4 regions of the Paenibacillus sp. sgz302115 genome follow, and region 1 is predicted to be linked to each of the others. Evidence: riboswitches for the same ligand, from Rfam matches in the RefSeq annotation. Region 1 holds a riboswitch; each other region holds the start of a gene.
What was found. Region 1 has a riboswitch for cyclic di-AMP ahead of AC0LWN_RS31140 (C40 family peptidase). Riboswitches for the same ligand answer to the same signal wherever they lie in the genome.
Positions count from the first base shown of each region.

Region 2: another riboswitch for cyclic di-AMP. It lies ahead of AC0LWN_RS29200 (resuscitation-promoting factor); the one in region 1 lies ahead of AC0LWN_RS31140 (C40 family peptidase).
Region 3: another riboswitch for cyclic di-AMP. It lies ahead of AC0LWN_RS32060 (hypothetical protein); the one in region 1 lies ahead of AC0LWN_RS31140 (C40 family peptidase).
Region 4: another riboswitch for cyclic di-AMP. It lies ahead of AC0LWN_RS30515 (NfeD family membrane protein); the one in region 1 lies ahead of AC0LWN_RS31140 (C40 family peptidase).

Region 1 is NZ_JBVYOK010000035.1:29,620-34,651, reverse strand. Features, by position in the region: gene AC0LWN_RS31160 (hypothetical protein) at 1-8, shown strand, start outside; gene AC0LWN_RS31155 (4a-hydroxytetrahydrobiopterin dehydratase) at 202-489, shown strand; gene AC0LWN_RS31150 (c-type cytochrome) at 601-957, opposite strand; gene AC0LWN_RS31145 (GNAT family N-acetyltransferase) at 1,047-1,532, opposite strand; gene AC0LWN_RS31140 (C40 family peptidase) at 1,725-2,216, opposite strand; cyclic di-AMP (ydaO/yuaA leader) riboswitch at 2,222-2,364, opposite strand; gene AC0LWN_RS31135 (C40 family peptidase) at 2,702-3,130, opposite strand; cyclic di-AMP (ydaO/yuaA leader) riboswitch at 3,188-3,326, opposite strand; gene AC0LWN_RS31130 (hypothetical protein) at 3,558-4,388, opposite strand; gene AC0LWN_RS31125 (M1 family metallopeptidase) at 4,400-5,032, opposite strand, start outside.
Region 2 is NZ_JBVYOK010000028.1:10,912-15,943, reverse strand. Features, by position in the region: gene rsmA (16S rRNA (adenine(1518)-N(6)/adenine(1519)-N(6))-dimethyltransferase RsmA) at 1-494, opposite strand, end outside; gene rnmV (ribonuclease M5) at 491-1,042, opposite strand; gene AC0LWN_RS29200 (resuscitation-promoting factor) at 1,208-2,365, opposite strand; cyclic di-AMP (ydaO/yuaA leader) riboswitch at 2,656-2,883, opposite strand; gene AC0LWN_RS29195 (TatD family hydrolase) at 3,082-3,852, opposite strand; gene AC0LWN_RS29190 (HD domain-containing protein) at 3,907-5,032, opposite strand, start outside.
Region 3 is NZ_JBVYOK010000041.1:165-5,196, forward strand. Features, by position in the region: gene AC0LWN_RS32050 (hypothetical protein) at 347-532, shown strand; gene AC0LWN_RS32055 (hypothetical protein) at 807-1,259, opposite strand; gene AC0LWN_RS32060 (hypothetical protein) at 1,289-1,798, opposite strand; cyclic di-AMP (ydaO/yuaA leader) riboswitch at 1,954-2,121, opposite strand; gene AC0LWN_RS32065 (glutaredoxin family protein) at 2,744-2,986, opposite strand; gene ytxJ (bacillithiol system redox-active protein YtxJ) at 2,983-3,309, opposite strand; gene AC0LWN_RS32075 (SDR family NAD(P)-dependent oxidoreductase) at 3,505-4,227, shown strand; gene AC0LWN_RS32080 (DHA2 family efflux MFS transporter permease subunit) at 4,378-5,032, opposite strand, start outside.
Region 4 is NZ_JBVYOK010000032.1:51,331-56,362, forward strand. Features, by position in the region: gene AC0LWN_RS30500 (ABC transporter ATP-binding protein) at 1-198, shown strand, start outside; gene AC0LWN_RS30505 (ABC transporter ATP-binding protein) at 203-1,105, shown strand; gene AC0LWN_RS30510 (ABC transporter permease) at 1,098-2,402, shown strand; cyclic di-AMP (ydaO/yuaA leader) riboswitch at 2,730-2,918, shown strand; gene AC0LWN_RS30515 (NfeD family membrane protein) at 3,049-3,585, shown strand; gene AC0LWN_RS30520 (flotillin family protein) at 3,608-5,029, shown strand.

The sequences.
Region 1 (5,032 bases):
TGGTCTAGGAGGCAGGCTGCAGCCTGAGGGCGGTTTGCCCGCAGCCTTCGCATCGTGGTAAAATTGATGGAGCCGAGTACTATTTGCCGGGATTTTTGAATACATTAAACCGAAAAAAAGCCTTCATCCTGGCGCATCCCTTGGACTTTATAAGCTGAGGGATGTTTTGTTTAATGCAAATTAAGTAAGGGAGGAAGAACATTGCAATTTACGGAGGAAGAGCTGCGGGAGCAGGTAGGCAAGCTGGAGGGCTGGAAGCTGGAGAAGAATAAGATGGTGCGCAAATACGTGTTCAGCGAATATATGAAGGGCATTGCATTCGTAGATGAGGTAGCGGCCATATCGGAAGCCTTCGAACACCATCCGCATATTACAATTGATTACAAGACCGTCACGCTGCGGCTGGCTGCAGATGAGGAATGCGGAATTACAGCGCTTGATATTCGTGAAGCTCATGAATTTAATGAAGCCTTTGAGAAAACCCGTTAGCATACTTAATCCAAGGGATAGCGAAGATTACTCTAAATTATTATATAAAAAATGCCCACGCATAGGAGCTGCTGCATCCTTGCTGGGCATTTTGTGTTTGTAGTGCACGAGCTATTTCTTCTCGGCAAGCCACATGGCAACGTTCGCGATCTCCTCGGGTTTCAGCTTTTCTTTGAAGGAGGGCATTTGCCCGCGTCCCTTGGTCACGATACCGAAGATTCCCTCTGCATCATGCTTGCCGCCTTCCTGCTGGAGACTCGGTCCTACACCGCCCTGAAGCTGATCGCCGTGGCAGGTGATGCAATTGAGCTTAACCGTTGACTCCGCACTGGCCGCATTCAGCTCGACCGCCGGCATCGTCGGCTTATTCTCCTCAGCGACCTCAGCTTTGCCGGGTAAGGTAAATATTAAGACTACCGCAAAGGCGCAGGCGGCAAAAAACAAACCGCTCATGATCCATTTCTGCATCTGCATCCGTCCCCTCCATGTAAGCTGCTTCCTACATTATACAAGAAGGTAAAGCGTTATCATAGCTTTGTGTCAAAAAAATGAACGTTTTATTTACCATAGACCATGCAGTAAAATGGCTTGTCGCCAGTTGGGGTCCGGCGTTCATAGGTGTCGGTTATAGTGAACCCGCTTTTCTGGTAAGCACGGATGGCCCGCTGGTTCCAGGTCAGCACCTCAAGGTCAATCTCGCGCTCTGGATAACGTGCCAGGGCTGCCTCAACGACAGCAGCTGTGAACAGATGTCCCATACCTTGACCACACAGCTCGGGACGCATGCCAATCCCCAGCCGCACTACACCTTCCATCGGGAATAGCTGTGCGAATCCGCAAAGGGAGCCTTGCCCGTTTACTACGGAGACGTATTGTTCGCTTCGCAGCCGCGGATCACCGAATTCAATTTCCAAAGCCTGCATTTGCTCCCAGGGCATCCATCCGTAGATGTTGTACGGGGGCTTGTAATTCCATTCGCAGATTTCTGCGGCATGCGTGACTTCCATAGGCACAACGTGAAAAGTTACCGGGGAACTCATCATAAGGCCACCGACCTCCTTTCAAGACAACAAAACCTTATTTATCTAATTATATACAATACAGTCTCTTTCCGATGCACAAACTTTAAGGGGGAGTTAATATATTGAAGGGGTAAGTATTTAATGTAGACAAAAAAACAAGCCCTCCTCCAAGATTTCGATAAAATCCTGGAGAAGAGCTTGCCTTATGACATTTTATTGTACATCGTCATTGTCTTGGGAATCGGAGGCTACAGACTGATAAGCATCTGTGCTCATAATCCGTTTGGCGCCAACGTAGCGGTTAACGTAGTAGCTGTCATTCAGTGAACTAACAGTTACACCGCGTTTGGACGATGCATGTGCGAATTTGCCGTCACCGACATAAATGCCGACGTGGGATACACCTCTTCCGCTTGTATTGAAGAATACAAGATCTCCCGGTCTGATACTGTCACGGGAAACGGCTGTGCCCATCTGATATTGGGAGCCTGATTGGTGAGGAAGGTTGATGCCGATCTTATCGAAAACGTACATTGTAAATCCGGAGCAATCAAAACCGTTTGTCGAGATACCGCCGGATACATACTTGGTTCCGATGGCTTTGTCGATAACCTGATCCATTTTGGAATCCGCGAAAGCGCTTCCTGCTCCGATAGTAAGAACAATGGAAAAGCTCAGTAGTGCTGCTGCTAGCTTCTTCTTCAAAAGTAAATACCCCTTCCAAATGCCTACGAGGTTAGCTTAAGGGTTCGGTTGAAGGTCCCCTATGACCCCTCTGTGAATAGGAGGTCAATTCACCCAAAATCGGTTCCCCCGTTCCCCTAATGATTAGGGAACTCGGCACGACTGTTGATTAGGATTAGCTTACGGATCTATACATGACAAAACTTTTGTAAAACTGCTTTGAATAATTACAAAAATGTTACTATCAACTCACTGCGATAATTGTAGCAAAGACGGAAGCACTTGGCAATCACTAAAAACATATTCTTGCATATTTTTTGCGATTTTTGTGAGTTTAATTTATTATAAAGGGCTTACAATAACATGCCAGGTCAGATTTACGATAGGCTTATTGACATGTAGAGCAAAAAGGAAAAACCCGGAAGGTTGATTACGGCAATAATCAGCTTCCGGGTTTGTATAAGCTACATTTAGTTGTTAGAGGTTGTCATTGTCAGCGGGGATAATTAATCGTAAGCGACAGCCTGATAAGCTGTTGTACTCATCACGCGTTTGGCGCCAACATAGCGGTTGGCCCAGTAGGCTTGACTCATCGAAGTTATGGTCACTCCGCGTGAACTGGAGGATTGTGCGAATTTTCCGTTGCCAACATAAATCCCGACATGGGAAATCCCACTGCCCAAAGTGTTAAAGAATACCAGATCGCCCGAACGCAAATTGTTGCGTGATACGGCAGTTCCGACCTTAAATTGCGCTTTCGATGTGCGAGGCAAGGTAAGACCTACGCTTTTGAACACATAAGAGGTGAATCCGGAACAATCGAAGCCGGCAGTGCTGGTGCCCCCGGTTTTATATGTAGTTCCCAGTGTTTTTGTGATCACATTGTCCATTTTGGAATCCGCGAAAGCGCTGCCAGCTCCCAGCGTGAATACCATTACCAGCCCTAATGCTGCTGCGGTGCATTTTTTCTTAAAATTGTGACTTTTCAAAAGATGTACTCCTTCCAAGGCCGGCGAGGTTAGCTTAAGGATTCGGTAGAAGGTTCCCCTATGACCCCTCTAAAGCGAGATCAATTCACCCAAAAAATGGTTCCCCCACTTCCCGGTGCAGGGAATTTGGCGTATTATGCACCGAACAGTGACAAATCGACAATCTTAAATGCTGCGAAGCGTAAATCAGATGTGACAAACAGTTCTGCAAAGATTACAAAATTGTTACTAGTGGTACAGGCATCATTGTACCAGAGGGTCTGCTGTTTTGCAAATAGGTAAGATTTGTCGCATGCGCAGGTACACAAGAAAAGAGTCACGCTCCCCCTAGAGAAGCAGTGACTCTTGTTATTATGCCGATCTGGCAGTGTAATTATTGTGGAAATGTTTTACTGCACCAGAGGTGATATTGCGCGGCTGTCCCCCACATTTTGAACAGAGTGGTTGGAAGGGGGGAGAGCTGCTTAAGGAGAAATGCGGGCAGTCCAGGGCTGAATATCGCTGACAATCCGCAAATGAGCAGCACCGCCAGCCCGCCGACCCCCATCAGAACGGATATGCCCACGGATGGCAGCAGCACTTTCAGGCAAACCAGCAGGGAGGAGAATATGCCTGTTCCGGCGGTATAGCCGAACTGCATGTACAGCAGCAGCTTGCGGATAAAGAAAAGATATAATAGCCAGACCAGAATATAGGGAACGAGCTTGAGCAGCATTTTATAATCAAGGATGCCATTTAGCAGGAGACTGTACATTTTGGGGAGCAGCCAGTACAGAGGAAGGAACGAAAGCGCCCATTCCGCTATGCTGAACAGCAGGACCGGAAGCCCATACCGTCTCATACCCGGAAAAAAGAACATTCCACGTTCGCCTTTGCGCTCCTGATGCAGCTCATGCAGCAGTCCCGCCCGGATAAAGGGGGAGACCAGCAGCCGCACTGCGCTAAGTAGGAGAAGCATCCACAGCCAGCGCTGCACATCAGGATCGTTGCCTAGAGCAAGCTGTCCCTCGATATAATACAGGAGTCTGCCTATTGCGCTGCCGCCAGCATATTGATCGGGATAACGCAGCAGCACCGAGATGACAGCGTCTTTGATGAACTTGTACATGAAATAGCTCCAGAACAGCCGGTAGATAAATAACAGAATCAGAATATAAAATTGCTCTTTCATGCTGTGCCAGCCGCGGGTTATCGCTCTCTTCACAATCCTTCACCTCACCAGACAAGAGTTCCGAGCAGGTTTTCAAGCAGGTTAGTTATGCTAAGCGTCCAACGTGAGAGTGTAGCTGGCCGCAGCTCCGACAGTCTAAAGTTATTAAGATGCTTGCTCTCAAGCAGAATGGAGTGCGCCGGATCAATCTCTGCCGAGATAAGCGGTGCTTTGTAGGATAGCTGAATTGTAGTGTTCTTCTCTTCACCACTCCAATATTTTTGAACGGTGTACCCGTCCGAGAACATGAACTTTATTGGAACCTCCCCATAACGGCTTCCTTTGTTGCTGACTTCCACCGATGATTCATAGCGGGGGGGTTCTGTCCCTGTTTTTTTCATGGCAATTGTGATGTTATCTACGGCAAAGTCAGGCGCACCGCCGCTGTAGATGTATTGATCGAAGTAGGCTTGCCATGATTTTTTGGTCACCTTTTCCACAACTTTCTGAAAATCGGCGGTGGTAGGATGATGAAAACGGTATTTGCGCGCGTAGGCGGACAGAATGCTGTCCATTGTTTTGGTTCCCACCTGCTTCTCCATATCCTTCAGCACCAGCTTGCCCCGGATGTACACGTTGCGGGTGTAGGAATCATCTCCGGTATACTTCCAGGTCTCCAGATTAAGCGGCTGGGGAGA
Region 2 (5,032 bases), on a different contig from region 1:
GCCATGCGCTCGGCAACCTCCTTCTGGATCATCACTACGATGTTGTCGAGCGGCAGCTTCTCTTCCAGCAGCTTCATGAGTATGGGGGTCGTCACATAATAAGGCAGATTCGCAACCACGCTGACTCTCTCCACACCGGTAAAATCTTCAGCAAACAGCTCCTGCAAATTCACCTTCAGCACATCATCGTTGCGGATCTTCACATGCGGATAGGAAGCAAGTACATCCCGCAGAATCGGAATCAAGCGCTGGTCAATCTCCACTGCCGTTACGGCACCGGCTGCAGCCGCCAGCCTTTCGGTCAACGCGCCGATCCCCGGTCCAATTTCCAGTGCCCCTGCGGCCTGATCGAGACCGGCCGCGTCCACAATTTTGTCGAGTATATTCTGGTCAATCAGAAAATTCTGGCCTAGGCTTTTCTTGAACGAAAATCCGTAACGCTGAATAATTTCCTTAGTCCGTGCCGGAGATGAAATATTGTTGTTGCCACTCATGAGGTAATGCCTCCCTGATCAATTTGCGCGACAGCGTTATTGAATTCCTCCCGCGTAATACCAAACATCGCCAGCCTCTTATATAACTGCTTGCCGTTGCAGTATCCGATGCCGAGCAGGTTGCCCAGCGCCATTCTCCGCTCTGCGGCCTGGGCATGCACCATCATCCCGGCAGCCATCAGGTCATCCAGCCCAATCAAGGCCGGAGCGCCTTCGAAGGAGGTGTGGACATGCTGGAGCGCGTAACGGATCGCCTCCGGGGAGGCATTTTCAACCCCGATGTCGCCTTTACGGGTAGCGTCCTTCTCGGGGATGAACGCATGCTTGCAGCCCGGAACCTTCGAAGAGACAATTTTGCGGATGCGTTCACCGGCATGATCGGGGTCTGTAAGAATAATAACCCCCCTGCGTTCCATCGCTAGCTGAATCTTGGCGATCACCTTGCGGTCGACAGCCGAACCGCCTGTCTCAATCGTATCCGCATCTACCGCACGCTTCACGGCAACCGTATCGCTTTTGCCTTCCACAACAATTAATTCCTTGATCATATTTCCTTACTCCTTCATCGTCTGGAACGCAAAAAGAAGAGGATCGCTCCCCTTCTTTTTGGCTAAAGAATGTATAAGTGATGAGCGGCAGCTCTTTGATCCATTCCAAAAGTGCTACCATCACTATATCTTATAAACCGCTAATTTGCAAAAGACTTAGGCCGCCTAATTCAGCTCCGGCTTCACAGGCCCAATGACATAGATCGTCCGGGATTTGCGGCCAAAGTTACGGGCATGGCTCAGTGAATCGTAATAGACATCCACCTTGTTGCCTTTGATGGCACCGCCGGTATCCTCTGCACGGCGAAACCCTAATCCCTCAATGTACACCCACCAGCCGATAGGTATTACACTCGGGTCAACAGCAATGGTCCGACCTTCCGTTACGCGTGTGCCGGAGGCGGTACGTGTACCAATACCAGGCTCTTCAGAAGAATAAGCCGTCATGGATACATTTTTGATCACTCTTTTGTATTCGAAATCTACGCCTGCCTTAGTGATGACGTTATTGCTGTTTGCGCTAACTTTGGATGATTTGGAGGTAGTTGCTGGTTTGGAAGTTACTGTAGCTACTGCAGGCTTGGGAAGGGCTTTGATACCAATGGCAATAATTTTGTCTTTGGTTACCGTCTGTACTTCCTTGCCAACCATACGCATTGAAGCCAGCTTACCGTCTCGATAGATCTTCTCGATATGCTGAACCATTACGCCTGGTTTACCCGCTTGCGCCACTCTTACGGTTCCCTTGGTCAGGGAGGGGTCTGCTGTCTTGATTACCCGGAAAGGCAAACTTGCTGTCCGCTGCACAACTTGTTTGTTGATACGGACAATTTTGACTTTCATGTCAGCAGTAACTGCGGTTTCAAGCGAAGGATAAATCTTGTCATAGCTCTCCAGGCTGATGCCCAGTTTGCCAATGGCCTGACCGATGGTGTCTTCGGTCGTATACAATGTCTTAGTTGCTCCGTCTGCGGTAAGGCTAAACGCCTGCGCACGGTTAATCACGACACGGTCGCCGTCTTTTATTTCATCACTAAGGCCAATGGATAAAGCATCATGCGGCTGCAGCGAAATTTGTTCCTTTGCCAGCACATCGCTGAGCAGCGCTTCCCGCGTCTCAAGCTTCTGTACTTTTCCGTCTATGACTAACGTTATTTCTTTAATGCTTTGACCGTGTACGTACAGCAGAATTATCAGCGCGATAATAATTGACACCACACCTGCAAGCGAAAGTACGCGAGGATTCACTTGCTTCAACCGTAATGCGAAAGACCTGCTGGATGATTGCGAATCATGGGATACTTCTGGTTGGAATACGCCCATTCTCTCCATCCTCCTTACATAGCCCCGTCGTCCAAGTTGTATATCTTAAGATGACTGTATCATTTCTGACGAAACTAGGTTTGAGATTACCACAGGATACGCCCGCATTGCTTTAGCGTTTCCTGCTCATGGATCGCCTGCTCGGCATAGCTGCTCCAGGTACCTGTTATATAACAGTATGCCGGGATCATTCGCATTATTCATAACAAAAAAAGCCCAAAAGAGTTCATAGAGGACTCTTTCGTGGCTCTCCGGGTGTCAGAATACGCGGGAATGCTTTTGCACGAGGTTTCCTCTCTTACTTGCGCTTACGGGGTTAGCTGTCGGGTTCGGGCATAAGAGAGACGCCCTATCTTAGGTCACCCGCTCACGGCGGTTGCCCTCAAATTCACCCCAAAGACCCGTGAAGAAATCGAATACTGTCTGCGGCATTTCTGTGTTGTACCCTATGTACGGACATGCGGCAGAGCAATATTGGTTCCCCCGTTCTCCATACGGAGACTCAGCGAGACGATCCATGAAATAGTGACTGTCACAGTAACAACAGCTCACTGCACTGAAAAGATGATATCCTGTTTTGATGCATGTTGTAAAGCGCGATTCAAGCACGTTTAAGCAAAAAAATCATTAAAATATTGTAATAATCAGTTGATTTTGTGTTAAAAAAGTTTAATATATCGGATATACTTCTTTTTTCACCCGATTTTCTCTCGATTTCAGACTATCCCAAATCGTTCCAGCGCGTTCGCATACGTAATTTCCGCCAATTCTTGTAAATCAATCCCTTTTATTTCCGCCGCTGCTTGGGCCACCAGCTTCACATGAGCGCTCTCATTTCGCTTGCCCCGGAAGGGGTGAGGCGTCAAATATGGCGAGTCGGTTTCGATCAAAAGCCGGTCCATCGGAGTCTGGGCAAGCACCTCTTTAGGTACCCTTGCATTCTTGAAAGTAACAGGTCCGCCAAATGACAGGTGAAAGCCTAGATCGAGACACATTTTGGCTGTTTCCCAGCTCCCGGAAAACGAATGCATCACACCGCCAACTTCATTCGCTTTCTCTTCCCGCAAAATCCGCACCACATCCTCATGCGCATCGCGGTTATGAATACAGATTGGCATCTTCAGCTCCCGGGCAAGTCCAATTTGTTTGCGGAACACCTCATGCTGAACCTCCTTCGGGGAGGTGTCCCAGTAATAATCCAGTCCGATTTCCCCAATGGCCACCACCTTCTTATGGCTGCAAAGTGAGGCGATCCAGTCGAGATCACCATCCTTCATGTCAATAGCATCCACAGGATGCCAGCCGACGGCTGCATAAATATAATCATAAGTCTCGGCCAATTTCATCGTTGTCGGAATCGTTTCCCGGTTGAACCCGATGTTAATCATCTTGCTGACCCCAGCCTCTACCGCCCTGGCGATAACCTCTTCACGGTCCTCGTCGAATTGTGGAGCATCGAGATGGGTGTGAGTGTCGAATAGCTGCATTTCTTCTCATCCTTTCGTTTGTGATTTCTATGATGAATTCCATAAATTTTCGTATTATTTGTCAAAAATTTTAACGATGGACAGAGGTAGCCGTGGGAGAGCTTTCTGCAGCTTGTCCTGCGGGAAATACAGGTGATGCCTGCCGCGGTGTATCCCGCTGATCGAGCGGACAATATCCGAAACTTCGGAAATTTCCCTCAGCTTGTCATGCCGGTCAAGGAGCAGAATTTGCTTGCTGTCAAAGCCCTCGCCCGGACGGAAAACATCATAGGGGAGATCTGTCGGAAAATCAATTTCCAGGTCGTAATCGGCATCCAGTCCAGCCTCTGTAAAGCTGCGGCGAATTTCGCCAATCGTCTCTGAATCGAGATTTTCCATCTCTACATATTTATACAGTCTACGATGAATAAACCGGTTGCACAAGTCGCTTAACGTTTTGTCCTCTTCCAGCGTCCACTGCATAAAGGCTGTCTGGACCAGAGCCTCATCCAAGAGCAGGTACTGCTCCACGCTCACCTCACCACGGAACAAATCACTCAAGGGCTCAATCATGAAGCGGAAAGAATAGCCTTCCCGGAATAGCTCTTTGGCTCTGCGGAAAATCTGCCGCAAAATGATCTCCGAGCTGCGCGTAACCGGATGAAAATAAACCTGCCAATACATCTGATAGCGCGACATCAAATAATCCTCAATCGCATGCATCCCCGACTCTTTGACGACAACCCGGCCATTATAGGGACGCAGCATTCTCAGAATACGGTCAATATCAATGGTTCCGTAATTCACCCCTGTATAATACGCATCTCGGAGCAAATAATCCATTCGGTCGGCATCCAGCGGCCCTGATACCAGATTAACGACAATTTCATGCTCATACGTCTTCGATATTACTGAGGCGACCTTTTGCGGAAAATCCTCCTCCACTTCACGCAGAATAGCGGTAATTTCCGTATCCTCCTGAATGATCCTGCAGGTCCAGTCTTCATGGTTCATTTCAAAAGCTTCTTCTATAGAATGGGAGAACGGGCCATGCCCCAAATCATGCAGCAGTGCCGCACAGAGGGTGAGCAGACTTTCCTCAGGTATCCAGTCTTTGTATCCGCTTCGTTCGAACTGGGAGATGATCCGGCGCGTAATTTCGTAGACCCCAAGCGAATGGGAAAAACGGCTGTGTTCAGCG
Region 3 (5,032 bases), on a different contig from region 1:
TCAGAAGAAGAATTGAGTCAACAAGAAATCAAAACGTTTGAAGCTTATCTATTCCATGCAATTAGGAATGAAAACGGAAAGATAGTTTATAAGGAGCCGCCAATAAACTATAAAACGTTCTACACCTATCAAATAAGAACAAGAGAAATGGACTTTTATATACTATTTATCCTTAAGAACATCCGAACAAAAAATGATTAAATACTGGAATCTAAAAACAATCGGTGAAGCTATATTTAACTATTGGGACTGAGTGGTCCCGGTTATGGATTAATTCTACCTCTGCGGCTCGTCTGGTGAAATATTCTTTTATGGTGTACCTTATAGGTAAGGAGTGGTGCAGTACATGAAAAAAAGACAAACGCCTCTGCTCGTAGCGGCTTCGATCCTGCTGATTATTATCAGCAGCCTGATCCGGCCGGAAGGCTCAACCTGGCTTGGTGCGCTGCAGACGTTACTGCTGGGTGTCGGATTATTGGGCTGCTGCATGGCCTTCCTGAGATTTACTAAGGGCGGTAAGGGCAAGCGCTGAGACGAAATAGAGAGAGCTGCGGCATTCTGCCGCAGCTCTTTGCCTGCTGTTAAGGAAACTATGATTTTCGTCTGTTGATGTAACCTTGAAAAGATGAATGTGTGCCTTAACAACGGCAGAAATGCTGCTGTTGAAGTGCAGATGGCTGGTTTGTTCAGGAACAACGGCAGGAAATACCGTTGTTAAGACGCAGATGGCCGACTTGTTCAGAAACAACGGCAGAAATACCGTTGTTAAGGCACAGGTGGCTAATTAGTTCATATGCTTACGCTCCTCACCCGGCGGTTAAGCTGGATTTCGGCAGCAAGCCCTCCTGTGCTGCCATTTGCTCGCGCACCTGTCTGAGCTGTGCCTTAAGGGCAGGCACACTCCGCTGGAGAATGGCGCTGATTTCGGGCAGGGTGAGCTTAAGGCCGTAGCGTAGCGCTTGAACAAGCCGGTTTTCCCAGGACAACACATTTGCATAGCAGGGCTTGTGGGCTTGTGCAAGCCGGGAGCATTGCTGAATGCATTCACGGAAAGCGTCATGGGAGAAGGCAAGCGGGTCTAAACGCTTTTGCAGGTAAGACTCATAGAGCGCCGCGAAGGTCTTCACTACAGCCTCCTCCGCCTCGGGTCCTTGCCCGAGCAGCAGGCTGCTGAGTGCATAGACACTCCTGTTGTATTTCTGAACATACTTCGTGTATCCGGCTACGGCAGCCGGCTGATGCGATAAGGGGTCAGGCATAATCTCACGGTCCTCTCTGAATATAAAATCTATAATATCGAGTAATAAGCGATGGATTTGTCAATAAGCTCCGCCGTGTCCAGCTCTGGCCAGCTTCGCTGGTACAGCAGGCTTCCCGAAGGCTTATAATATATCCGCCCCGCACTTGAGCCGTTGCCTGCGGCAGCTGTATGAAGCCGCGAGTCTGTCTGGATATGGGCAGACAGCACTTTTCCCTGCAGCTTTGCTTTTAAATCGAGCAGGGCTGTCTGTACCATCTCCCGCTGTGTCTGTTCCCATTCCGGGCTCAGGCGGCGGACGATCTCGATGGCTTCATCAAGCCGGCAATGCCGGATGGTGCGCAGGTAGCTGCTCCATTTCATCAAGTCAAATTCCGTATCATCTGCGCATAATATGCCTTGGGCCAGGCTGCAGCCTGCCTTGCAGGTAAGCCTCAGAATGCCGAAGCGGGAGTTCCCGGACGATTCCGGGCCGCAAAAGGCAGGCCAAGGAGCATTGAATACAAACACCTCAATACGTGACAGCCTGCGCTGCTCCATTTCAGCTTTCCTCCTCGAAATTCCTTAAGTCTCAAACCATTGTATCCTCCAAATCAGCTTATGCGGGTACAACAAAAAACCGCAGCAGAGGAGGACCTCTGCTGCGGCTCCGGTACAGGCTTAAATAAGCCTGGCGCAAAAGCGTGGCGGATCAGGATCTCTCTCTTTACGCTTACGAGGTTAGCTGTCGGATTCGGACGGTGAGAGTCGCCCTACCCTGTGAGACCGCATTTGTGCAGTCTCCTTAGGATTCACCCCAAGTAGGCTTTTCGCCTGGTGGTTCCCCCGTTTCCTGCTTGGCAGGAATTCAGCGTTTATGTAACTTTTCATGAATTACTTTCAAAACGAATCATACTACTTCGGGCAGGTCTTTGTAAAAAAGGAAAAGGGAGGGCAGCGGCAAGCTTTCATTGAATTGCGGGGATTGGGTGAAATTAATTGGCTAAAAGCATATATGTTGACGTTTATCGGCCCGTTATCTCGCTCGCACGCTGTTTTTCATTTTTAGGGGAAAGGGGGGTTAGAAATCATTGATTCTTTGTGTAAAAATGGATCGACAAAGTTTGCCGGGTACTTGCATATGGGTTCTTAGACGAGAAAAATCAGCGCTATAGTGATTGAACGTGATAAGGATATGTGACCGTGGAATAGATAAGTGTACTTGCTGCAGTTAAAGCGGTGCTCAAATCCGTGTTTTAGAAGATAAATGTATTCTGTGCAGTTAAAAATAGGGGAAACTCTTCATTTACAGAATTGGTGCCGATTTAAGTGTACAGACTGCAATTACAGCGGTTGAAACGCAAAAAAATGAAGTTTTAGTTGTACCAAGTACAGTTAGAGCCTAAAAAAAGGTATTCAGGCACAGATAGCTGTTCCTGGATACCTTTTTCTAAAATTTGTATAAAATTCTGCCGGCACTGCTGGCCCAGGGTGGGCTCTATCGCCTTATTTCGCGGCTGCTTCGATCAGCACTTTAAGCTTTGGGAGGTTGAAGCCTTTGACGGCATGTTCTCCCGATACAGTAACAGGAACGCCCATGAAACCAAGCTGCTCTACTTCCTCCTGATAGGCTGTACTCGTCATAACATCTCTAACCTCAAAAGGAACGCCCTGTTCCGTCAGCAGTTGCTTCACCTGGTTGCAATCACTGCAGTTCGCAGTGGAGTAAACGATAACGGATTCGCTCATTGGTTCACAGCTTCCTTGATGGCGCCCTGGGTGATTTTCCAGTGGGAGGTATTCCAGCGGACTTCGCTGTCTTCCAGCAGGAAAATTTGCGGAGATTCATGCTTGATGCCAAAATCCTCAGCAATCTGGTTCGAGACCGGACGGTCCTCAATCACATGAACCACGGCTGCCGGAGTGCCAGAGTCCTGGACGTAGGCTTGAAATTCCTCATTTGCTTTGGCGCTGATCGGGCAGGTAGTGCTATGTTTGAAGAGCAGCTTCTTGCCGGGCTGTTCCACGTATTGATGCAGTTCATCCAGGGTATGGATTTGTTGAATGGACATCGGGATCACCTTCCTGAGTATGATATCCCTGATTGTAACATAGTTCAAAATTAAATCAAAAGGGAGCTTAAGCAGTCTTGTCCGGGAAAATACAGTCCTGTACAGGACATTGTAAAAATATAGGCGCCATGCTAAGGTGAAGGGAATGCGGGCAGTGCTTGTTACTTATACCTCAGGAGAGGGAGTGTCCATTTCATGATAAGAATTGCATGTGTTACCGGTGCTGACCGTGGACTCGGATTCTTCCTTGTACGCTGGCTCCTTGAGAATAAATATACGGTTTTTGCCGGTAAATATATGGCGGAGCCCGGAGAGCTTGCAGCGCTGAAAGAACAATACCCGGAGCGCCTGAAGCTGATCCCGCTTGATATCGGCAGCAGCGAAAGTGTGAAAAGCGCGGCACGCAGCATTGCCGGCAGCACCGGGCATGTGGATCTGATTATCAACAATGCCGGTATTATTCAAAGCGCGGATGATGCCACGATACTCGTTGATATGGATGACGCCTCAATGGCCCATTTATATAATGTAAATACGCTCGGCGCTTTACGGGTCAGCAACGCCTTAATGGGCCTGCTGCTGCAGGGCAAGCAAAAACTAATTGTGAATATATCCTCCGAAGCCGGCAGCATCAGCCGTAATCGGCGGATTAATATGTACGGATATTGCATGTCCAAAGCAGCGCTTAATATGCAATCCTCCCTCATGCACAACCATCTGCGGGTGATGGGCGGCCAAGTCATGGTCTTTCATCCCGGCTGGCTGCAGTCCTATATGAGCGGCGAGAAGGATGAGGGAGCCCCGATACCTCCGGAAGAGTCCGCCCGCAAAATTATGAATATTGTGCAGGAGCACAAGAAATACATAGGCGAGGAGCCGGCTTATCTCGATCTTGACGGAAATCCCTGGCCCTGGTAGTATAGTTTTTTCGAAAAGACCTAAAACTCCAACCATAGCCCAAGGCTGCGGTTGGAGTTTTTTGTGGTGCGCCCGGCATGGCGATAACCCGGCGGTGAAGGCACGCAAGCTATGGGAACTGTAGCTGCTATCCGGGTGTTTTGAATTTTTTTAGGCTTCTTTGGCCTTGATCTTTCTTACCTTTGCTGCGGTCTGCGTTTCGGGCTGCTTCCCGCTGTTATCCTGCCGGGTGTTTTGGATGAACAGGGAGAGCAGCAGTCCGGCAATGCTGATGCCGATGATGACGAGATAGGCATCATTGATACCCTGGATGGAAGCCTCCATGATCAGATGCTCCTTCGTTGCGCTGCCCGCAGTATTGGCGGCTGCAAGGCTCGTCATATGGGCGGTGGTACGGTTCGTCATAACGGTTACCAGCAGTGAGGTGCCTACCGCGCCGGCCACTTGCTTAACGGTATTGGAGATGGCTGTGCCGTGGGCGTTCAGCTTGGCCGGCAACTGGTTCAGGCCTGCGGTCTGTACCGGCATGAGGATCATAGCCATCCCGATCCGGCGGCCGGTGGACATAAGAACGAGATAGAGATAACCGGTTGAATCCGTCAGGTTGGTGAAGCTGAAGGTTGTTGCGATCATAATCAGCAGACCAAGGATGGACAGCCATTTGGCTCCGAACTTGTCGAACAGCTTGCCGGTAATCGGCATCAGAAAGCCCATAACGAATGAGCCGGGCAGCAGCAGCAAGCCGGATTCCATCGCCGAATAGCCGCGGGCGTTCTGCAGGTACAGGGGAAGCAGGATCATATCC
Region 4 (5,032 bases), on a different contig from region 1:
CCGGGAGCGATGCATTTTGCGGTGGAGACACCGGGAGTCGCTTCATTTATATCCCCGCAGGCAGAGCAGAATGAGAAACGCATCCACGATTTGGGCGTAAAGGTTATTAAGACCCGAAGCTTGGAGCTGGATGAAATCTTAAGCTTATGGACACAGGGGCATCGCCCCGTTCTGATTGACCAGGAGAGAGGAGATTAAGAGAATGGAAGCTTTGAAGCTGGAACACGTAGTGAAGCAGTATGGTGACAAAACCGCAGTAAATGGAATCAGCCTGAAGGTGGAGCAAGGTGAGATTTATGGACTGCTCGGTGCCAACGGCGCCGGCAAAACAACAACCATGCGCATGGTGCTTGGCCTGATCTATCCTGACGAAGGGAAGATACTCTACAACAGCAAAGCATACAGCAATGAGCTGCAGCATCTGATGGGATATCTCCCGGAGGAACGGGGGCTGTATCCGAAGGTCAAGGTCAGCGACCAGATCATTTATCTGGCCCGGCTGCGCGGCATGTCGGCAAGCGATGCGGATAAGAGCCTGCGCTACTGGCTGGACCGCTTCGACGTCCCGGAATACTACAATAAGAGAATCGAAGAGCTCTCCAAGGGCAATCAGCAGAAAATGGGCTTTATCGCTGCTGTTGTCCATAAACCGCAAATTCTGGTGCTCGACGAAGCTTTCAGCGGTTTGGACCCTGTCAATGTAGAGCTGCTCAAGGATACAGTAAAGGAACTGCGCGATCAGGGCACCAGCATTCTGTTCTCCACTCACCGGATGGAGCACGTGGAGGAGCTGTGCCGCAATATTACCATTCTCGACCGTTCCAATACGGTTGTTCAGGGCGATATCCGTGAGATCAAGAAGGGCTACCCCCGCGAGGAGGTTATACTGCGGACAGTGGGTGAAGTCAGCGGACTGGAAGGCATTCCAGGGGTAAGCGCAGTACAACGGCAGGAACGCGGTTATGTCCTTTCGATCAGCGAGATTGGTGCGGCGCAGCGCATTCTGCAGCATGCCATATCGGCGGGAGAAGTGGAGCATTTCGAAATCAAGGAACCAACCTTGAACCAAATCTTTATCAGAGCGGTGGGTGAATCTAATGAATAAGATGGGAACAATTATCGGCTTTACCTTCAAAAATAAAGTGAGAACCAAGTCGTTTACGGTAACGACGCTGATTCTCGTGCTGCTGATCAGCATCGGTATGAACATTCCGTATATGATCAAAGTATTCAAGGGCGACGATGGCGCTGCCAAGACTACACAGATTGGTGTAATAGCTGAGCAGGGCAACCGTGTTGCCGATCTCCTGGTGGCCTTTACGCCTCCTGCGCCTGCGAATGCGGATAAAGCAGCAGACAAGGTGACGCTTACGCCGTATGCATCAGCGGATGACGCTGCTCTGAAGAAGGGGCTGGATGACGGAACCATTGAAGGCTACCTTACTTTTGCCGCACAGGCCGGGGATGGCGTGCCTCCTGTAACCTATCACAGTAAAGACGGAGAGCTGAATGGAGACGTGCAAACCTATCTCCAGAACGCGCTGCAGCAGGTCAACACTAAGCTGATCGTCGGTGACAAGCTGACCCAGGAGCAGGTAGCTGCCATGTTCGCCCCGGTATCCATCGGTACACAGCAGATCACCACGGACGGAACAGCAGGGGCAAACGCACCTGAGAAGTCCAAACCTATCATTAACTATGTCATCGTGTATGCTCTGTTGTTCCTGTTCTTTATGTCGATTATGATGACCGGTAATATGATCTCAGCCGAGGTGACTTCGGAGAAAAGCTCGCGTATTATGGAAATTTTGATTACCAGCGCTTCGCCGCTTACACAAATGTTCGGCAAGGTCATCGGTATCTTCCTGGTCGGCTTGCTGCAGATTGCAATTATTTCCGCCAGTGTCGCCGCCAATCTGATGCTTCCGCATAATGCCAGCATATTGTCCGACTTTGATTTGGATCTGGGTCAGCTAAATGTTGGAATCCTGGTATATGGTCTTATTCTCTATATTCTTGGATACTTCCTGTATGCGCTCATGTATGCAGCCGTAGGCTCCATTGTCAGCCGTACGGAGGATCTGGGCCAGGCGTTGATGCCGGTTCTGATGCTGGGTCTTGTCAGCTTTTATATTCCGATGTTCAGCATTTCGGCCCCGGATACCATGCTTATCAAGGTAGCCAGCTATATTCCTTTCACTTCACCGCTCAGTATGCTGCTGCGTATTGGTGTAGGGGAAGTCGCTTTCTGGGAAATTGCCGTTTCGCTTGTGATCCTGCTTGTGACCACCTTCATTATGGGCTGGCTCGCTGCCAAGATCTACCGTACCGGTGTCCTGATGTACGGCAAGCGCCCAAGCATCAAAGAGATCAGAAAAGCGATGAAGGCATACAAGATTTAAGCGGCATAGTTTTATGGATAACTTAAAATAAGGCGCGAAGTTTAGCAATGAAGCAGAGAAGGGCTCCCCTACCTATATTGGTAGAGAGTCCTTTTCTTGTTGATATTAAGGTTTATGGTATTTACAGCATTTGCTTTGGGCGAATGGGACTGCTTGCGAGAAACGGAGCAAAAATGAGCAAATCATCGGCCGTTTAAGAGCGAAGCCAAAGAATGCGCCTTCATTCGTGAAGGGGCGGCAATCTTTGGCTTCTTTTGACATCCGCAACGTTTTACATTAACCGGCCACAGGCGTAAGATTCAATCAACAACTGAATGTAATAAAACTGTTCTCAAATGGCTGAATTCCGGGTAGTGGGAACGGGGGAACCAATGGTGAATGCGGCTTTTGTTTAGATCGCTGCTGCTCACCTGGGGTGAATCCTTGCTGCGTGCTGAAAAGCCGCTTCTTGCAAGGTAGGGCAATCTCGCTGCCCGAATCCGTCAGCTAACCCCGTAAGCCTCGAAGAGAGAGGATGAGCGCCATGATCGATTAACCGACCACGGAGAGCCCTGCCGCTTCTGTGGTCTTTTTGCTGTGCATGATCTTATAACAACGAGAATTAGAGCATTTAATCACTTGCTAAAATACCTGAAAGGGGGAGATTATCGTTACTGTATTTATCGTGTGCTTCTGGGTAGGGCTATTGCTCCTTCTCAGCGGCGGATTTCATGGACATGGCCTGGCAGGTCATCTGCATGTGGGAGGCGGCGATGCTGGAGGTCCAGGCTTTGTACCCATACTCCCGCTGATGGTGTTTGTTACGGTCTGGGGCGGCACTGGTTATGTGCTTTCCCGGTTCAGCGGAATGAATATGCTTGCAGTGGTGCTGATCTGCACTGTGGTTGCCTTACTGCTGGGCTGTCTGATGTATGCGGTGCTGGCCCGGTTAATGACCCGGTATGACAGCAGCATGAATGAAATGGATTATGAGCTGGTCGGGCAACTTGGGTATATCAGTATTTCTGCAGAAGATGGAGCGGTTAGGGAAATGAAATATGTGCTGCACGGAACGATGCGCTCCATTGGAGTGCGGGCAGAAGCCGGCCAGCAGCTCGCAAAGGGCGACAGGGTGATTATTTTGAAGGTGGATAAAGGAATGGCGACAGTAACCCTCTTCGAGAGGGAAATCGAACAATTATAAATAACGGGGAGTGTCGAAGCGAATGGCTATTCTTTATTTAATTGCGGCAATTGTTGTTGTTATCCTGCTGGCTTTGTTCAGTATCGTGAACGCTTATAAAAAGGTTCCGCCCAATCAAGCGATGATTGTGTATGGTCTCGGCGGAAAAAGAGTGGTGCAGGGCGGCGGGACCTTTGTCATCCCCGGCTTCCAGAACAATAAGACCATCTCCATGATGCTGATGAGCTTTGATGTCATCCCGGCGCAGGCGATGTTTTCCCGGCAAGGCATCAAGCTCAGCTTGGAGGCGGTGGCCCAGATTAAGATCAAAAGTGATCCTACCGCTATTCTGACTGCCAGCGAGCAGTTTATCGACCGGCCGGAAGAAGACCGCGAGACCATTATCCTGCATTCGGTGGAAGGCCATTTGCGCGGCTTAATCGGGCAATTAACGGTGGAATCCATACTAAAGACACCCGACGAAATCAACAGCAAGATGCGGGAGACCTGCTCGGAGGACCTCGACAAGATGGGGCTTGAGGTGGTCAGCTTCACCATTAAGAAAATTACCGACGATAAAGGGTATATCGACAATATGGGGGTTCCGGAAATTGAGCGTATCCGCCGCGATGCCAGCATTGCCAAGGCGGAAGCAGAACGCGACATTCAGATTAAGCAGGCTGAGGCAGCGAAAGAATCCTCCATTGCCAAAGCCGATGCGCATCAGGCCACCATAGAAGCGGAAACCGCCGCTCGCGCTAAGGAATCCCAGTTCGAGAAGGAACTGAACATTAAGCAGGCGGACTTTAAGCTGGAGACGGAAGTGAAGAAAGCGCAGGCGGATCTTGCGTACGAATTGCAGCAGAATAAAATCAGGCAGTCGCTGGTTACCGAACAGGTCAAGATCACGCAGATGGAAGCGGAAGCTAACCGGACCGTCCGGGAAATCGAAGTTGAGCTGAGACAGAAGGAACTGGAGGCAACGGTGATCAAGCCTGCCCAGGCGGAGAACCAGGCTACGGTTATGAGAGCGGAAGCAGCCAAGCAGCGGCAAATTCTTGAGGCGGAAGCAGAGGCAGCCACAACGACCAAACGCGGGCTGGCAACGGCGGAAGCAGAGCTGGCGAAGGGGAAAGCTAACGCGGAAATTGTTCAACTGGCTGGAGCGGCGGAAGCGGGGGCTCTGGAGAAGAAAGCCGAAGCGTACAAACAGTTCACGCAAGCAGCGCTTACAGTGGAATTCCTGAAAATTCTGCCAGAGCTGGCTGACAAAATCGCTTCCCCGCTGGCCAAGGTCGATAAGATTACAGTGATTTCCCAGGATGGAGCTTCATCCGGCGTGAACAAAATTACCGGCGATATTGCCAAAATCATGGCCCAGGTTCCTGAATTGACCCAGACGCTTACCGGTATGAACGTGACAGAGGCGCTCAGCGGGCTACTCGGCCGGGATAAAGAGCAGTAATAC